DNA from 2 places in the Flintibacter porci genome. Region 1 is predicted to be linked to the other one. Evidence: predicted binding sites of a transcription regulator. Region 1 holds the regulator's gene; the other holds the start of a gene.
What was found. Region 1 encodes LexA, which represses DNA repair genes until DNA is damaged. Its sites were predicted from a motif close to CNAACANNTGTTNG; they were not measured.
Positions count from the first base shown of each region.

Region 2: the regulator LexA is predicted to act here: its motif matches at 5,530-5,543, upstream of dinB (DNA polymerase IV).

Region 1 covers NZ_JBHEVB010000001.1:215,353-224,124, reverse strand. Annotated here, with positions in the region: gene dtd (D-aminoacyl-tRNA deacylase) at 1-210, shown strand, start outside; gene ACEVJL_RS01035 (MBL fold metallo-hydrolase) at 224-841, shown strand; gene hemZ (coproporphyrinogen dehydrogenase HemZ) at 838-2,346, shown strand; gene ACEVJL_RS01025 (uridine kinase family protein) at 2,363-3,298, shown strand; gene ACEVJL_RS01020 (glycoside hydrolase family 13 protein) at 3,337-5,208, shown strand; gene ACEVJL_RS01015 (YlmH family RNA-binding protein) at 5,242-6,039, opposite strand; gene lexA (transcriptional repressor LexA) at 6,041-6,658, opposite strand; gene ACEVJL_RS01005 (MarR family winged helix-turn-helix transcriptional regulator) at 6,894-7,352, shown strand; gene ACEVJL_RS01000 (ABC transporter ATP-binding protein) at 7,384-8,772, shown strand, end outside.
Region 2 covers NZ_JBHEVB010000005.1:105,174-113,945, forward strand. Annotated here, with positions in the region: gene ACEVJL_RS06805 (sensor histidine kinase) at 1-308, shown strand, start outside; gene ACEVJL_RS06810 (DNA-binding domain-containing protein) at 305-1,141, shown strand; gene gltS (sodium/glutamate symporter) at 1,419-2,660, shown strand; gene ACEVJL_RS06820 (epoxyqueuosine reductase QueH) at 2,750-3,331, opposite strand; gene ACEVJL_RS06825 (SLOG family protein) at 3,328-3,840, opposite strand; FMN riboswitch at 3,995-4,120, shown strand; gene ACEVJL_RS06830 (ECF transporter S component) at 4,234-4,923, shown strand; gene ACEVJL_RS06835 (YjdF family protein) at 4,949-5,368, opposite strand; gene dinB (DNA polymerase IV) at 5,590-6,834, shown strand; gene ACEVJL_RS06845 (inorganic phosphate transporter) at 6,865-7,899, shown strand; gene ACEVJL_RS06850 (BlaI/MecI/CopY family transcriptional regulator) at 7,991-8,371, shown strand; gene ACEVJL_RS06855 (M56 family metallopeptidase) at 8,372-8,772, shown strand, end outside.

The sequences.
Region 1 (8,772 bases):
TTTACCCTCTACGCCGACACCAAGAGCCGCCGCCCCGGCTTTACCGGGGCCGCCAAGCCCGACGTGGCCATCCCCCTCTATGAGCGTTTTCTGGACCAGTGCCGCCAGAAGGGCTTCCGGGTGGAGCACGGGGAGTTTGGTGCGGATATGAAGGTGGCTTCGGTGAACGACGGCCCCGTCACCATTCTCTTCGATACGGAACAGGGATAAGGAGGAACGACCCATGAAGGTATCTGTCATGCAGGTGGGCCCCATCGGCACCAACTGCTATTTTCTCCAGGATGAGGAGAGCGGCCTGATGGCCATCATCGATCCCGGCGACGACTGGGAGCGCATCCTCCACCAGGTAAAGAAGGCGGAGGGCGAGGTGAAGTACATCCTCCTCACCCACGGCCACTACGACCACACCACCGCCGTGCCCGACCTGGTGAAGGCTCTGCCCGGCGTGCAGGTCTACATCCACCAGGCGGACGCCAATGGGGCGGGCTCCCAGCTCTTCCCCCTGGCCGCCCAGGTGAAGGACCTCAACAACTACGACGAGGGAGACACCCTCTCCCTGGGTTCTCTCACCATTGAGGTGCTCCATACCCCCGGCCACTCCAAGGGCTCCGTTACCCTGAAGGTAGGGGACGTGCTCTTTACCGGCGACACCCTGTTCTGCGGCTCCTGCGGCCGCACCGACCTGCGGGGGGGCAGCTACGAGGAGATCATGGCCTCCCTCAAGCGGCTGGGCGAGCTGGAGGGGGACTTCCACGTCTGTCCCGGCCACGACCGCACCTCCACCCTGGAGCGGGAGCGGAAGTATAATCCCTTCCTGCTGGAGGCCATGGGCGCGCGATGAAGCTGTATTGGAACCGGGGCGACTACGACTGGCAGCCGGAGCGGTATAAGTACTCGGTGGAGCAGATGATGCTCACCCTCTTCCCCGGAGAGCGGCCCGAGTACCCCGAAGAGCCCGCCGGAGCAGGGGAGGACTGGGCCCGTTTTGCCGTCACACCGGGAGAAAAGTGGGTCACCGTCATTGCCCAGGTGGCGCGGGAAGGGCGGCAGGCCCAGGGACGCGCCCGTTTCCCCAGGGAGAAACTGGACGAGCCCGCCGAAAAGGTGTATCATACTGTCCAGCACGGACTGAAGATGGCGTTTTACCGCGCGGGAGTGACCCTGCTGGGGCAGGAGCCCCCCTGGGGCGCCCTCACCGGGGTGCGCCCGGTGAAACTGCCCACCCGGGCGATGCTGGCGGGCGCCACACCCAGGCAGGCCCAGCGGGAGCTGGAGCGGGACTTCCGGGTCTCTCCGGTACGGGCCTCTCTGGCGGTAGACTGCGCCAAGGCCAGCCTGGCGGTGGACCGGGAGGTGCGGGATGACCAGGTGTCGGTGTACATCGGCGTCCCCTTCTGTCCCACCCGGTGCGCCTACTGTTCCTTTGTCTCCGCCGATGTGGGCCGCACCTTAAAGCTGGTGGAGCCCTATCTGGAGGGCGTTTTGCGGGAGATCGCCGTCACCGGCGAGAGCCTGCGCCGGGCGGGCAAGACCGTCCACTCCCTGTATGTGGGGGGAGGAACCCCCACCACCCTGTCCGCTTCCCAGCTCTCCCAGCTGCTGGAGGCCGTTCACCGAGACCTGCCGGTGGAGCACTGCGTAGAATATACCGTGGAGGCCGGCCGCCCCGACACCATCGACCGGGAGAAGCTGCTGGCTCTCCGGGAGGCGGGCATCGGCCGCATCTCCATCAATCCCCAGACCCTGGAGGATCCGGTGCTCCAGGCCATCGGCCGCCGCCACAGCGCCCAGGATATCCTGGACGCCTACGCCTTGGCCCGGGAGGTGGGCTTTGATTCCATCAACATGGACCTCATCGCCGGGCTGCCCCGGGACAGCTTCGAGGGCTTCTGCCGCTCTCTCAATGGAGTGCTGGCCCTGGAGCCGGAGAACATCACCGTCCATACCCTGGCCCTGAAAAAAGGCTCCCGGCTCATGGAGCAGGGCGGCGCCCTGCCCAGCGGCGAGGAGACCGCCCGCATGCTGGACTACTCCCTGGAGCGTCTGAGCGGCAAGGGCTATCTCCCCTACTACCTGTACCGTCAAAAGTATATGTCCGGCTCCCTGGAGAACGTGGGCTGGTGCCTGAGCGGCCAGGAGAGCGTATACAATATCGTCATGATGGAGGAGCTGCAGACGGTGGTCTCCATCGGAGGAGGCGGCGTCACCAAGCTGGTGGACCGCGCCGCCGGTACCATTGTCCGTCAGCCCAACCCCAAATATCCCCACGACTATCTGGCCGCCCTGGACCGGGTCCTGGCCCAGAAGGAGGAACTGGCGGCCTGTTTCCTTCCTACTCATAACTGAAAGGAGCGTTCCCACCATGGCTTACCAGCTGCAGGAAATCAACCGCCGGATCCAGAGCGATGTGAAGGAATTTTTAGCCGAGTGCGACGAGAATTACAGCCAGCGGGTCTCGCTGGCGGCGGATAAGATCCTGTCCAACATCGAGCGCAGCCCCATTGTGCTGCTCTCCGGCCCTTCCGGCTCGGGCAAGACCACCACCGCCATGAAGATCGCGGAGGAGCTGCAGCGGCGGGGAGTCAACACCCACGCCGTGGCGATGGATAACTACTTTACCACCATCAACCCCCGCACCGCGCCCCGCACCCCCGAGGGGGACATCGACTATGAATCCCCCCAGTGCCTGGACATGGAGCTGCTCTCCCGCCACTTTACCGCCCTGTCCAACGGGGAGGAGATCATGATCCCCAAGTATGAGTTCGTCCGCCAGATGCGCAACGACAGCCGGGGCACGCCCCTGAAGCTGGGCAAAAATGAGATCGCCATCTTCGAGGGCATCCACGCCCTCAACGACCAGATCGCCGGACGCCATCCCCAGGCCACCAAGCTGTACATTTCCGCCCGCTCCAATGTGAACGAGGGATCTGTGCTGCGCTTTAAGGGTACCTGGATGCGCCTGACCCGCCGGGCGGTGCGTGATTACAACTTCCGGGGCACCGATGTGGAGGATACCCTGGACATGTGGGCCAATGTGCGCCGGGGCGAGAAGCTGTATATCTCCCCCTTTAAAAACAAGGCGGACATCATCTTCGACTCCTCTCTGCCCTACGAGGTGTCGGTGATGAAGAATTATGCGCTGCCTCTGCTGCGGGCCGTGCCGGAGGAGAACGACCGCCGCAGTGAGCTGCTGGAGCTCATTGACGCCTTCCGCTACTTCCAGCCCATCGACCCCGAGCTGGTGGCCAAAGACTCCCTGCTGCGGGAGTTTATCGGCGGAGGGAGCTACTCCTACTAAGCATTTTCCCTATCCCAAGTTTGTTTGGAGGTCCAAATATGCCAGACCGTTCCGTATACAATTCCAGAGATCCCCGCTGCAAAACCCCGTACGGCGCCGTTCCCTCGGGCACCAAGGTGCAGCTCACCCTGCGCCCCCTGCGCGCGGAAGGGTTTTCACGGGCGACCATGTCCGCCCGCTTTGAGTTCCGGGACGACGCCACCGTCACCTTGAATATGCCCTGGTCGGGGCTAGACGGAGCCCGGGATCTGTTTACCTGTACCCTGGACACCGGGGACTATGTGGGACTGGTCTGGTACTCCTTTGGTCTGGAGCGGCTGGACGGAAAGGGGCGGAAGATGTTCGGTCCCTACCAGCTCACCGTCTACGACGGGGGAGAGGTGGTGCCCGAGTGGTTTGGCGAGGGGACGACCTACCAGATCTTCCCCGACCGCTTCCGCCGCACCCGGGTGCCCGATCCCCAGGGGATGGTGGGAGGACGGTGGGTCCACACCGCCTGGCAGGAGGAGCCGGAGTTCCGCCCGGACAAAAACGGAGAGATCCGCAACCGGGACTTTTTCGGCGGCGACCTGAAGGGCGTCATGGAGAAGCTGGACTATCTCCGGGGCCTGGGGGTGGAGACCCTGTACTTCTGCCCCATCTTCGAGGCGGCGGAGAACCACCGCTACGGTACTGCCGATTACAGCAGCATTGACCCCATGCTGGGTACCGAGGAGGACTTTACCCAGCTGTGCCAGATGGCCCACCAGCGGGGCATGCGGGTGATGCTGGACGGCGTGTTCAACCACACCGGCTATGTCAGCCGCTACTTTAACGGTGACGGCTTCTATCCCACCCCCGGAGCCTGCCAGAGTGAGGATTCCCCCTACCGCTCCTGGTTTAATTTTATTCACTGGCCGGACCAGTATGAGAGCTGGTGGGGCATCTATTCCCTTCCCGCAGTGAACGAGCACGACCCCTCCTACCGGGAGTTTATCTTCGGCGGGAAAGACAGCGTGGTGCGCCGGTGGCTGCGGGCGGGCGCGGACGGCTGGCGGCTGGACGTGGCCGACGAGCTGCCCGACGACTTTGTCCGGGGCATCCACGAGGCCGCCCGGGCGGAGAAGCCCGACGCGGTGATCATCGGCGAGGTGTGGGAGGACGGCTCCACCAAGGTGGCCTACGGCGTGCGCCGGCGGCACATCATGGGCCGGCACTGCGACGGCCTGATGAACTACCCCTTCCGCAACGCGGTGCTGTCCTATTTAAAGGGCGGCGACGCGGCGGACTTTGTCAACGCCATGGAGACGCTGCGGGAAAACTACCCCCGCTTTGCCTACTACTCCGCCATGAACTCTCTGGGCACCCACGACACGGCCCGCATCCTCACCCTGCTGGGGGCAGAGGAGGGCTGTGAGCACCAGAGCAAGGAGTGGCGCTCCAACTACCGTCTGGGACCTGACCAGCGCCGCCGGGCCAAGGAGCTGCTGAAGCTGGGCGCGGCCCTGATGTTTGCCTTCCCCGGCTCCCCCACCGTGTACTACGGCGACGAGGCGGGCATGGAGGGCTTTGAGGACCCCTTCAACCGCCGCACCTTCCCCTGGGGAAGGGAGGACTCGGAGCTGATGGGCTGGTTCTCCCGCCTGGGCCACATGCGCAAGCAGAGCCCTGCCCTGCGCCAGGGAGATATCCACTACCGGGTGGGCAAGGGGCCGGTGCTGGCCTTCACCCGCACCCAGGGAGAGGAGACCATCCTGGCCGCCTTCAACACCGGTAGCGAGGAGGCCACCCTGCGCCTGCGGGAACACGAGGGCGTGCAGCTGCTGCTGGGCTCCGCCCGGTTCCACATCGGCCCCGAGGGACATCTGCTCACCTTGCAGCCCCGTACCGGCAGCCTGCTGCAGATCGTACCCATGGAGGAAGAAGAATAAAAAAATCCTGCTGTCTTAGACAGCAGGATTTTTTTATATATATCGCTCTAAAATCAGCATGATCCGGCCCTTTTTGGACTGGCCCAGCACTTCTTTGACCACGCACTTGCCCAGTCCCCGGCAGGAGAGCACGTCCCCCTGCTCTACGGTGCGGTCGCTTTTCATACACTCCCGGTGGTTTACCGATACCCGCCCGGCGCTCACCAGCTGAGCAGCCTTGGAACGGGAGGTGGAAAACCCGGAAGCCAGCACCGCGTCCAGCCGCAGGGCGGCCACCGTGTCCCGGATGGTCTTCACCTGGGGCGGCTTGGGGGTGAGCTCCGAGAGGGAAATCTCCCGCAGCTTGGCCTTCCACCGCCCGGCGGACTCCCACTGGCTCAAAAGGATGGGTAGGGCGTCCCGCAGGGCCAGGACCTGGCAGCGGTTTCCCTCCACCAAGATGTCCCCCAACTTCTCCCGGGTGATGCCAAGGCCCATGAGGGAGCCCAGAATGTCCCGGTGGGACAGCTCTGCCCCGTTGGGAAAGGTGGCCTCCAAAGCGGCCAGAGGTCCCTCCGGGTCGGCGATGGCGTCCTCTTCCTCCTGCCAGTCGGGGAGAAAGAGACACACGGTGCGCTCAGCATCGGGGTAGCCGCCGAAAAACACGTGCCGGGGGTGCCCCCAGGCGGAAAGTAAATCGGTCACGGACGCCCGCTCTCCCGGGGAGAGAAAGGGAGTATGGGCGGGGATGCCCCGGTTTTGGGACAGCTCCAGCTTGTCCAGTACCCGGGAGAGAAGTACCCGCTCCTCGCCGCTGCGGGCGCAGCGGTCCAACAGTTCGGTCTTGTTCATCTCAGTAGCGCCGCACCACCGCTACTACCTGGCCCAGGATCTGGGCCTTGGTGCCGTCGATGGGCTGATAGTCGTCGTTGGCCGGCATGAGCCACACCTTGCCGTCCCGGCGGCGCAGGGTTTTCACCGTAGCCTCGTCCTCGAAGAGGGCCACCACGATCTGGCCCGACTGGGCCTCGCTCTGCCGGTGGACCACCACCAGGTCGCCGGGGAGAATGCCCGCCCCCAGCATGGACTCGCCCCGCACCCGCAGGGCAAAGTGCTCACCGGACAGACCCTCGGTATCAAAGGTGAGGTAGTCCTCGATGCACTCCTCGGCCAGGATGGGGGAGCCGGCGGCCACGTTGCCCACCACGGGGATCTGGTTGGCGTGGGGATCGGTCTCCTCCGCCACCGGGCGGGGGGACACGCCGGGCAGGGAGATGGCCCGGGTCTTGCCCTCGGCCTTGACGATGACCCCCGCCTCCTCCAGCCCCTTGAGGTGGAAGTGGACCGTGGAGGGGGACTTGAGGCCCACAGCGGCGCCGATCTCCCGCACCGAGGGGGGATAGCCGTGCTCTGCCGTGAAATCCAAGATATAATCGTAAATTTTTTGCTGTTTCGGGGTCAGCGTTTTCATAGCCAAGCTCCTTCCCGGACACACTGGGCGGCGTGGTTTTATTTTGCAAATATTGTACCATATCCCCCTTTGGAAGTCAAACGGATGTTCCAAATAAATGCAATTTGCGGCATTTGTGAACAAATTTTGAATCTGCCTGCTCCCGCTTTGACATTTTCGTCCTCAGTGCTAAAATGTTCAACATGTTAATGATTAAGCTGTTAACGAAAAACGTCGAAGGAAGGGAGGAAACTGCGTGGCAAACCTTGGCATTGATCTGGGGGTGCTGGAGCATAAACTGCACCAGGCCCACCGCAATGCGGTGCAGGCGGAGCTGAATGCTGCCGGCTTGCAGGAGGTAGGTCACCCGCTGCTGTTGTGCATTTTGCGCAGTGCGGGAGACCGCTGCCCGGACGGACAGGTCCAGGCCCAGCGGGAGCTGTCCACTCTGCTGGATATTTCTCCCGCGTCGGTAGCCACCTCGCTGAAATCCCTGGAGAAAAAGGGATATATCCACCGGGAACCTGAGCCCGGCGACGCCCGGCGCAACCGGGTGAAGCTGACTGACAAGGGCCAGAAAGCGGTGGATGACTGCTTTGCCTGCCTGCAGCGGGTGAACCGGCGGATGTACGCCGGCTTTACCACCCAGGAGCAGACCCAGCTGCACGGCTTTTATCTCCGTGCACTGGAGAACCTGCGTCTGGACCAACCATGACCCCTTGTAGGGAAAGAAAGGAAGATCGGACTTGCTTCAACTGTTTTTGACCCACCTCCAGGGCTACAAGCGGCAGGCCGTCAAGGCCCCCATCCTGATCGTTCTGGAGGTCATCTGCGAGCTGCTGCTCCCCCTGGTGATGTCGGAGATCGTGGACACCGCCATCCCCACCGGCGATGTGGGCTACATCTTTAAAATGGGCCTGGTGATGCTGGCTCTGGCGGGTGTAGCCATGTTCTGCGGTGTATTTGCCTCCAAATATGCCGCCTTTGCCAGCCAGGGGTTCGGTGCAAACCTGCGCCAGTGCCTCTTTGACAAGGTGCAGGAGTTCTCCTTTGCCGACATCGACCGCTTCTCCTCCGCCTCCCTCATCACCCGTATGACCAACGACGTCAACGCCATGACCATGATGCTGGCCATGGGCCTTCGGATGCTGGTGCGTGCCCCGGTGATGCTGGTGGCCGCTTTGTGTATCAGCTTTACCCTCAACGCCAAGCTGGCGCTGGTACTGGTGGTGGTCATCCCTCTGATGCTTATTGCGGTGGGTGGACTGATGTTTATCTGTACCCGCCTGTTTGAGACCATGCAGAAGAAGATCGACAACCTGAACAACACCCTCCAGGAGAACCTGGTGGCCATCCGGGTGGTCAAGATCTTCGTGCGGGCCGACTACGAGCGGAAAAAATTCAAAAAGTCCAACGATGAGCTGATGGACGCCGCCCTGGCCGTTGGCCTGCGCATCATCGCTATCCTGCCCATCATGATGCTGGCCATGAACGGCGCCACCGTAGCGGTGCTGTACTTCGGCGGCCGGATGGTTATGAACGCCACCTTTGATCTGGGCCAGCTGCAGGCCTTCATCAACTACATCGTCCAGATCCTCATGAGCGTGATGATGGTGGCCATGTCCCTGCTGCAGCTCTCCCGTGCCCAGGCCTGTGCCCACCGTATTAACGAGGTTTTGAGCACTGAGCCCTCCGTGGAGGATAAGCCCGAGGCCGAAAAGCAGGTCCTGCCCGCCCCCAAGGGCGAGGTGGAGTTCCGGGATGTGTCCTTCAAGTATGTGGCCACCGGCACCGGCGACGATGTGCTCTCCCACATCAGCTTTGACGTAAAGCCCGGCCAGTTTGTGGCCATCGTGGGCGGCACCGGCACCGGAAAGTCCTCTCTCGTGAACCTCATTCCCCGCTTCTACGACGTCACAGGCGGCGCGGTGCTGCTGGACGGTGTGGACGTGCGGGACTACCCCCTGGAGGAGCTGCGCAGCCGCATCGGCATGGTGCTCCAGACCAACGTGCTGTTCACCGGCACCATTCGGGAGAACCTGAAGTGGGGCAAGGAGGACGCCACCGAGGAGGAGATCATCCAGGCGGCCAAGGACGCCCAGGCCTACGACTTCATCATGGCGCTGCCCGACGGC
Region 2 (8,772 bases), on a different contig from region 1:
TTCAAAGCGGACGGGGTTCAGGGATGATCCTGGTGGAGGAACGGGTGGTCCGGGAGCAGATGGTGCTGACCGTGCGGGATACCGGACCTGGTATCTCCAAGCGGGCCATGCAGAATCTGTTCCAGGTGGGCTATTCCACCAAATTTGATCCCCAGACCGGAAACATCAACCGGGGCGTAGGTCTGCCGGCGGTACGGTTTTTGGTAGAGGAGCTGGATGGAACCATTGAGGTGACCAGCAGTGAGGGGGAGGGGGCCTGTTTTCAGGTGACCATTCCCATGGATGCACTGAGGGGAGGAGAAGCATGAGAATCTATATTGTAGAAGACGATATCTCAGTCATCAGCATTTTAGAGGATATTGTAGAGAGCAACGACCTGGGGACCGTGTGCGGAGACAGCGGAAGCGGACTGGACCTGGATAAGATCCTGGCACTGGCACCGGACCTGGTGCTGGTGGACCTGCTGATGCCCGGCAAGGACGGGATACAGGTGGTCCGCGAGCTGAAGGAGCGGGGCTGTCTGGCAAAATTTATTATGATCTCCCAGGTCAGCAGCAAAGAGATGGTGGCCAAGGCCTACCTGGCCGGAGTGGATTTCTTTATCAACAAGCCAATTAACCTGATTGAAGTGCGTCAGGTGATTCGGAATATCCGCCAGCAGATGGAAAATGAGCGGGATCTGAACACCATTCAAAGTGTATTTACCATCAAGCAGACTCCCGTGGTGGAGCGGCAGTCTCGCTCTGATGTGCAGCGCAAGCGGATTCAATATGCCCTGAGCCAGCTGGGCATGGCTGGAGAGAAGGGGGCAAAGGATATTATGGATATGTGCATGTACCTGCTGGACCGGCACCAGCAGGTGTGCCAGGTGGGGGTGGGCGCCCTGTGTGCCCAGCTTAGCGACAGTCCCAAGTCTATGGAGCAGCGGGCACGTCGGGCGGTAGAGCGTGGGCTCAACCATCTGGCCAGCCTGGGACTGGACGACTATGGAAACGAGGTCTTTACCCAGTATGCCTCCCGGCTGTTCCCCTTCCAGGAGGTGCGCGCGGAGATGTCCTTTATCCAGGGCAAGGGCAGCAAGGGCAAGGCTAACCTGAAATGCTTTTTGGATGGTATGTTGGTGCTGGCGGAGGAAGATTGACCCATTGACCTATAAGTTTGCATATCTTGACCTATTTCTGCGATAATCTTCCATCTTGGAAGTCAAAGGGTAGGATAATACAAATCAGGAGGAAGAAACAGGAAAATATCGTAAATAAGTGGTCAGATGCCCCAAAATGAAAAACGAAAAATTGTGAAATTTGGGGAAAAAATTTTCGCGCCGTAGGATTTTGAAGCAATTTGAAGGAAGCTGTGTAAAATCCCCTCATGTAGGAACTGGGAAACCAATTAGTACATAGAAAAGGAGAGAGGAAAACATGCCCCAGATTGCTCTGAATATGTACCAGACTGCAGCCATCGCCATGATGCTGTTTGTCCTGGGACGATTCCTGACCAACCGCGTTGAATTCCTGAGAAAGTGTTGTATCCCTGCCCCCGTGGTGGGCGGCCTGATCTTCGCTCTGACCCACCTGGCCCTGCGTATGGCCGGCGTAGTGGAGTTTACCTTCGACTCCAACGTCAAGGACTTCTTCATGACCCTGTTCTTCACCAGCGTCGGTTACACCGCTTGCTTCCGCCTGCTGAAGAAGGGTGGCAAGAAGGTTATCACCTTCCTGATCGTTGCCATCATCATGGTGTGCCTGCAGAACGTGGTTAGCTCCATCCTGGCCGGTGTCTTCGACTGGGATCTGCGTCTGGGTCTGTGCACCGGCTCCATCCCCATGGTTGGCGGCCACGGCACCGCCGGCTCCTATGGTCCCATGATGGAGAATGACCTGGGTATCGCCCGAGCCAACGTTATCGCCATTGCTGCTGCTACCTATGGCCTGGTGGCCGGCTCCCTGATGGGTGGCCCCACTGCCCGCAGCATCATCAACAAGTACAACCTGAAGTCCACCGAGAGCGGAACCGGCGTGGAGCTGGACGACATGAGCGCTGCTGACCGCGAGAAGGCTGAGCGCGTGGACGTGGACGCTTTCACCAATGCCGCTATCCTGCTGATCGTTGCTGCCGGCCTGGGCACCCTGCTCACTGCCGCCCTCAACAACATCCAGATCGACATCGGCAACTTCCACTTCAAGTTTACCTTCCCCACCTATATCGGCGCCATGCTGATCGCTGCTGTCATCCGTAACTTCTGCGACGCCAAGCACATTGTGCTGCCTTCCCGCGCTCTGGACCTGTGGGGCAATGTGTCTCTGTCCATCTTCCTGGCCATCGCTCTGATGTCCGTGGCTCTGTGGCAGCTGGCTGAGGTGGCCGGCCCCATGATCGTGATGCTGGTCGCTCAGACCGTCCTGATGTTCTTCTTCGCCCGCTTTGTGGTGTACAACATCATGGGCCACGACTACGAGGCTGCCGTCATGACCGCCGCCTTCTGTGGCTTCGGTATGGGCGCTACTCCCAACGCCATGGCCAACATGCAGGCTGTTACCAAGCGCTATGGTCCCGCTCCTCAGGCCTACTTCATCGTGCCTCTGGTCGGCTCCCTGTTCATCGACTTCTTCAACGGCCTGATCATCACCGGCTTCCTGAACGTCCTGCCCATCTTCGGCTAAGTTCAGAAAGTTTCCCAGCCAAACGAAAAAGCCAGTCCCAATCGGGACTGGCTTTTTTATATTTAAAATATTTAAAAGAAAAAGCAGCATTAAGTCAGGCCGGCGTTTTCCTGCTCCCGGCGCTTGGCCTCCTTCTTCCACTTGGCGGCCATGTAGCGCTCCTCCTCGCTGAAGATGCATCCGCAGTACTTCTGCATGTAGAAGCCGTGCTCCCGGGCAAAATCCTGTCCCTCTCGGAAGAGAGGGCGGAAGTCCCGGTAGAGGAATTCTACTCCATATTGCTGTCCCATCTCCCGGGCAATGGCGGCGATGGCGTCATGCTTCTGGTAGGGGGAGATGAGAAGGGAGGTGGTGAAGGAGTCAAAGCCGTGCTCGGCGGCATATTTTGCGGTCTCTTCCATCCGTACCCGGTAGCAGTAGGCGCAGCGGCCGTCGATGTTGTCGGCTACGTTGGTAATAAAGGAGCGCAGGTCATACCGGCCACCGATGATCAGCTTCATGCCGATTTCCTTGGCGTAGCCCTCCAGAGTGGCCTTCCGGGCCTGGTACTCGGTATAGGGGTGGATGTTAGGGTTAAACCAGAAGCCGGTGACAGAGTGTCCCTCCTCCCGCAGCTGGGCGATGGGGCGGTTGGCGCAGGGGGCGCAGCAGATGTGCATGAGCGTGTTCATGTTTCTTCCTCCAGTGGTACCGGATGGACCAGCAGGCCCTTCCGAATAGCATATAACAAAGTTTGGGCCGTGCCCCCCTGGGGCACGCCGTTGTAGACGGTGAGAATGTGGGCGGCGTGGTCCACCATGTAGCGGTTGCGGCGCATCATGCAGAAGCGGTCGTAGCGGTGCTGTACCAGAGTCTCATAGTCGCACCGGTCCAGAATGGACTGATAGCGCTCCTGCTCTTTCTTGGGCCAGCTGTGGGCCTGACTCTCGCAGGGGCGGGCACACTCCAGGGTGACTCCGGGCCGACGCTCCCGCAGAGCGAGTACCGCCTCGGCAAAGTAGAGATCAGCTCCCCGGGCCATGCCGCAGATAAAATGGCGGACGCCTCCGTCATAGACCTGCATCAGGGCAGCGTCCAGCCGCTGCTTCAGTGCCATGCAGCGCGGGTCGTCCTCGTGGGTGCCCCAGGGCAGCTTGTCCGGGCGGTGGCCGGTAAAGCAGCAGGTGGTGCTCTTGTCCATGGCAGGTCCTCCTCTCCGACAGGGATTTGGAATCATTGTAATATAGCAGAAAGGGAAAGTCAACGGAGAGTCGAATACTTGTTCTAATTTGCCGAAAAACGGGGGGTTGCAATTTTCTTTGCGCCGTGTATAATAAGACATGGACAACTGAATGATATGTCTTCAGGGCGGGGTGAAATTCCCCACTGGCGGTATAGTCCGCGACCGGACCTGCAAGCAGGTCCGCTGACCCGGTGAAACTCCGGGACCAACGGTATAGTCCGGATGGAAGAAGATGTGTGTCAAAACAATAGTGTGTGCCGTTCCGGCATGCATAAAGCGCACCTCCTTGATTGTTTTACACCTGGAAGACATGCTCTTTCAGATGTATCAAACAAAAAGGAGTGTTTTTTTATGTCCGCACCTTCCATGACCAGCACCTCCGCCCGCTCCAGAATGAATACCAAAGTGATGGTGAGCATGGCCATGCTTACCGGAATCGCCTACATTGTGATGCTGGCCTCCAAGCTGATGCCCAGCGTCATGTTCCTGGATTTTGACTTCAAAGATGTGATCATCTGCATCGGCGGCTTCACCTTTGGCCCCATGGCTGCCGCCATCATCTCCATTCTGGTGGCGTTTATCGAGATGATCACCATCAGCACCACCGGTCCCATTGGCTTTATCATGAACGCCCTGGCTACCTGTGCCTTCTGCTGCACCGCATCCTTCATTTACAAAAAGATGCACACCAAGAAGGGCGCTGTGCTGGGCCTGGCCTGTGGTGTAGTCGCCCTGACCGCGGTGATGCTACTGTGGAATTACCTCATCACCCCCCTGTACATGACCGGTTTCTCCCGGGCGGATGTGGCGGCCATGCTGCCCACCCTGTTCCTGCCCTTTAACCTGGCCAAGGGCGGCATGAATATGGCGGCTACCCTGCTCATTTATCCCCCTGTGGTGGCTGCCCTGCGGGGCGCCGGCGTGGTGCCTCCCTCTCAGAGCACCCAGGCCAAGAAGATCAGTGCTGGTTTCGCGCTGTTCTCTCTGGCTCTGCTGGCCACCTTTGTGGTGTTTGCTCTGGTGCTGGCCGGTGTAATCTGATTTTATAAAATAAAGCGGCGCGGGCTTAATGCCCGCGCCGCTTTTCGCGCTTTTTTTCCTGACGGAGCCGGAAGCGTTCCTCCTGTGTCTGCCGTTTTTGGGCGGCCCGGCGGGCCTGTCGCTCCAAACCAACGGCCTCCCGCTGACGGGCGAGGGACTCCTGGGCTTTGGTACCCAGTCCCTTTGGCTGGGTGGCTTTGGCGGCTTCCCGCTGCATCCGCTTTGGATTAGCCAAGGCCGGCCGGGGGGCTGTCTCTGGTAAGACAGGGCCAAAGGGCAGCCGGGGCCACTCTCTCTGGAGCCACTGGTACAACTGGGCGTCGGTGGGCTCCGCCCCAAAAACCACCCGGGCGGCCTGGTAGCCGTCCTGACTCCAGCGTTCGGCAATGCCCACCCAGAAGGGGGGCTGGAACAACACAGTGAACTGGCTGATGTTCCGTTCCATATTCAGTTTCCTCCCATAAAAATGTGAATATGGAGAAGGGACGACCCGGGAGGGAAGGCTACTGACGGGAGCGCGGCCCGCGGACGGACTACCAACCGCCCTGTGTTTTTATCTCCACCCCCATTGTATCGGGGAGAGAAGCGGATGTCAATGGAGAAAACAGAACGTTTGTTTGACATAAATGGGCGGACGCGCTATGATAAAGAAAAGGGGGTGGGGCCGTGGAGCGGGTGATTTTCCACTGTGATCTGAATAGCTTTTATGCCTCGGTGGAGCTGCTGAGCCACCCGGAGCTGCGCCACCTGCCCGTGGCGGTGTGCGGCGACCCGGAGAGCCGCCACGGCATCATCCTGGCCAAAAATGAGCCAGCCAAGCGGTTCGGGGTAAAGACTGCCGAGACCATCTGGCAGGCACGGAAAAAGTGCCCGGACCTGGTGCTGCTGCCCGCCCACCACGACCGGTACCGGGAATACTCCCGGCGGGTCAATGAGCTCTACCAGGAGTACACCGATCTGGTGGAGCCCTTCGGCATCGACGAGAGCTGGCTGGATGTCACCGGCACCCTTCACCTCTTCGGCGGGGACCCGGCAGCCCTGGCCGACCGCCTGCGGGAGCGGATGCGGGGAGAGCTGGGACTGACCATCTCGGTGGGGGTGTCCTTCAACAAGGTGTTTGCCAAGCTGGGCAGCGACTACAAAAAGCCTGACGCCACCACCTGCATTACCCCGGAGAACTTTCGGGACATCGTCTGGCCTCTGCCGGTGACCGACCTACTGTTTGTGGGCCGGGCGGCGGGGCGCACGCTGGAGAAGTTTGGGGTGCGCACCATCGGGGAGCTGGCCCGGTTTGAGCGGGAGGCCCTCTATCAGCTGTTGGGGCGGCCGGGAGCCCAGCTTCACGACTATGCCAACGGCCTGGACCGGGCTCCGGTGGCTCCGGCGGGGGAGCACGCGCCCCCAAAGTCGGTGGGCAACGGGCTGACCTTCCCTAAAAATCTCCAGGGACGGGAGGAGATCGCCTCCGGCATTGCCATGCTCTCCGACCAGGTGGCCGCCCGCCTGCGCCGCCATGGTATGAAATGCGGCGGGGTGGCTCTCACCGTTCGGGACCCGGATTTTCGGGATGTGAGTCGCCAGAAGCGGCTGGACCGGCCCACCAATCTCAGCCGGGAGCTGGCCCGGGAGGCCATGGACCTGGCCGACCAGTTGTGGAATATGAGCCTGCCGGTGCGGGCGCTCACCGTCACCGCCATCTATCTGGTGGCCGAGGACGAGGCCGTGGCCCAGCAGGATCTGTTTGCCGGGGCGGAGGAGGAAAAGCGCCAGCGTCTGGAGCAGCTGGACCGGGCTATGGACGCCATCCGGGACAAGTACGGCAAGGGGGCCATTGGCCGGGCGTCCACCCCCAAAGGGATGGACCGGGAGCGGCACGCCCCGCCACCGGGGGGCGCATATCATCCGAAATAGGGACATACCGTGGGACATGGAGGTGAGTTCATGTCCCACTCTTTTTTTGCCTTTTTGCAGCAGCTGGGAGAAACCCCAGCCCTGGCCCTGTTTACGCTGCTTACCCTGGGGGTGCTGCTGGTCAACGGCTGGACCGATGCTCCCAACGCCATTGCCGGAGCGGTGGTCACGGGAGCGCTGCCCTTTCGCAGGGCGGTGATTCTGGCGGCGGTGTGCAATTTTGCCGGAGTGTGCTGCGTGACGGCGGTAAACGCCTCGGTGGCCGAGACGGTCTACTCCATCGCCGCCTTTTCCGGCGGCCCACGGGCGGCCTCCATTGCCCTGAGTGCTGGGATGGCAGGGGTAGTGATTTGGGCAGTGGTGTGTTGGCGGTGGGGTATCCCTACCAGCGAGAGCCACGCCTTAGTGGCGGGGATCACCGGGGCGGCGGTGGCCCTGGAGGGGAGCTGGAGCTGTGTGCGCTGGGAGAGCTGGGGGAAGGTGCTGCTGGGCCTGCTGCTGTCCACCGCCGCCGGGTTCTGGTGTGGGCGGCAGATGGGACGGCGGGCCGGAACATGGAGGGGATCGGACCGCCTCTTTCGCTGCCTTCAGCTCCCCGGAGCGGCGGCCACTGCCTTTTTCCACGGAGCCCAGGACGGCCAGAAGTTTCTGGGGGTGTTTCTGCTGGGGACGGCTCTGGTCCAGGGACGGCAGGACGAGCAGACCTTTGTAGTGCCATTGTGGCTGCTGGTGTTCTGCGCGGTGGGAATGGCGCTGGGCACCGGAATGGGGGGACGGCGGATCATCGACACGGTGGGCCGGGAGATGGTGACCCTCAACCCCCGGGATGGGGTAGCCTGCGACCTGGCAGGGGTGGGCTGCCTGTTGGTGGCCACGGTGATGGGCCTGCCTGTCTCCACCACCCATACCCGCACCGCCGCGCTGCTGGGAGTGGGCTGTGCCGGGGGAAAGAAGGCGGACTGGAGGGTGGCGGGTACCATTGCCCTGGCCTGGGGGCTCACCTTCCCAGGCTGTGTGGTCCTGGGGTGGAGCATGGCCCGGCTCTTTTTGCACATTTGGCAATAAATTGGGGAAAACTTCTTGACAATCAATTTCTGCAAATGTAGAATATTATTGAAAGATCTGCAAATGCAGAAATAGAAAGGAGGAGTACTCCATGAAGGACTATCCCCGTCTGCCCGAGTCGGAGCTGGACATTATGCTGGTGGTGTGGGAGCTGAAGGAGGCCACCGCACCCGCTATTTTGGAGCGGCTGGAACGGCCCCTTACCGCCAGCGCCCTGCACAGCTACCTTAAGCGCCTGGAGGAGAAGGGCTATCTGGCCTGCCGAAAGGAGGGGAAAACGAACCGCTACACCCCGCTGGTGGAGCGGGAGGCCTATCGCCGTCAGGAGGGACGCACCATCCTGGGTAAGCTGTACGAGGGGTCCCTCAAGCGCTTTGCCGCCGCCCTCCACGACGGCGGAGCCTTAGACCAAAGCGAGGTGGAGGAACTGCGGGCCTATCTGGATGAGCTGGAGGAAAAGGGGGGCATGTAAATGGAGACCCTGTTTTTGCGCGTGGTCTGGCTGTCGGCCACCGTGTCGGCGGTGCTGCTGCCTCTGCTGCTGGCCTCCCGGTGGCTGCAAAGCCGGGTAAAGGCCAAGAGCTTATACATCCTGTGGCTGCTGCTGGCCGTTCGGCTGGTGGTGCCGGTGGAGATCACTCTGCCCAAGCCTGCGGTGACGGTGCAGGTGCCCCAGTATGAGGTGACCATCCCCACGAATCGCCCCTCGGGAGAGCTGCCGGACGATCAGCTCTCTCCGGTGGAGCCCAATGTGGCGCCATCCCTTCCCCAAACGGAGCAAGAGCCTGACCTGACCGCCCAGACCGAGGTGCCGGTGGCGGTGGTGTTGGGAACGTTATGGCTGACCGGTGTGTTTGCCATCGCCCTCATCCA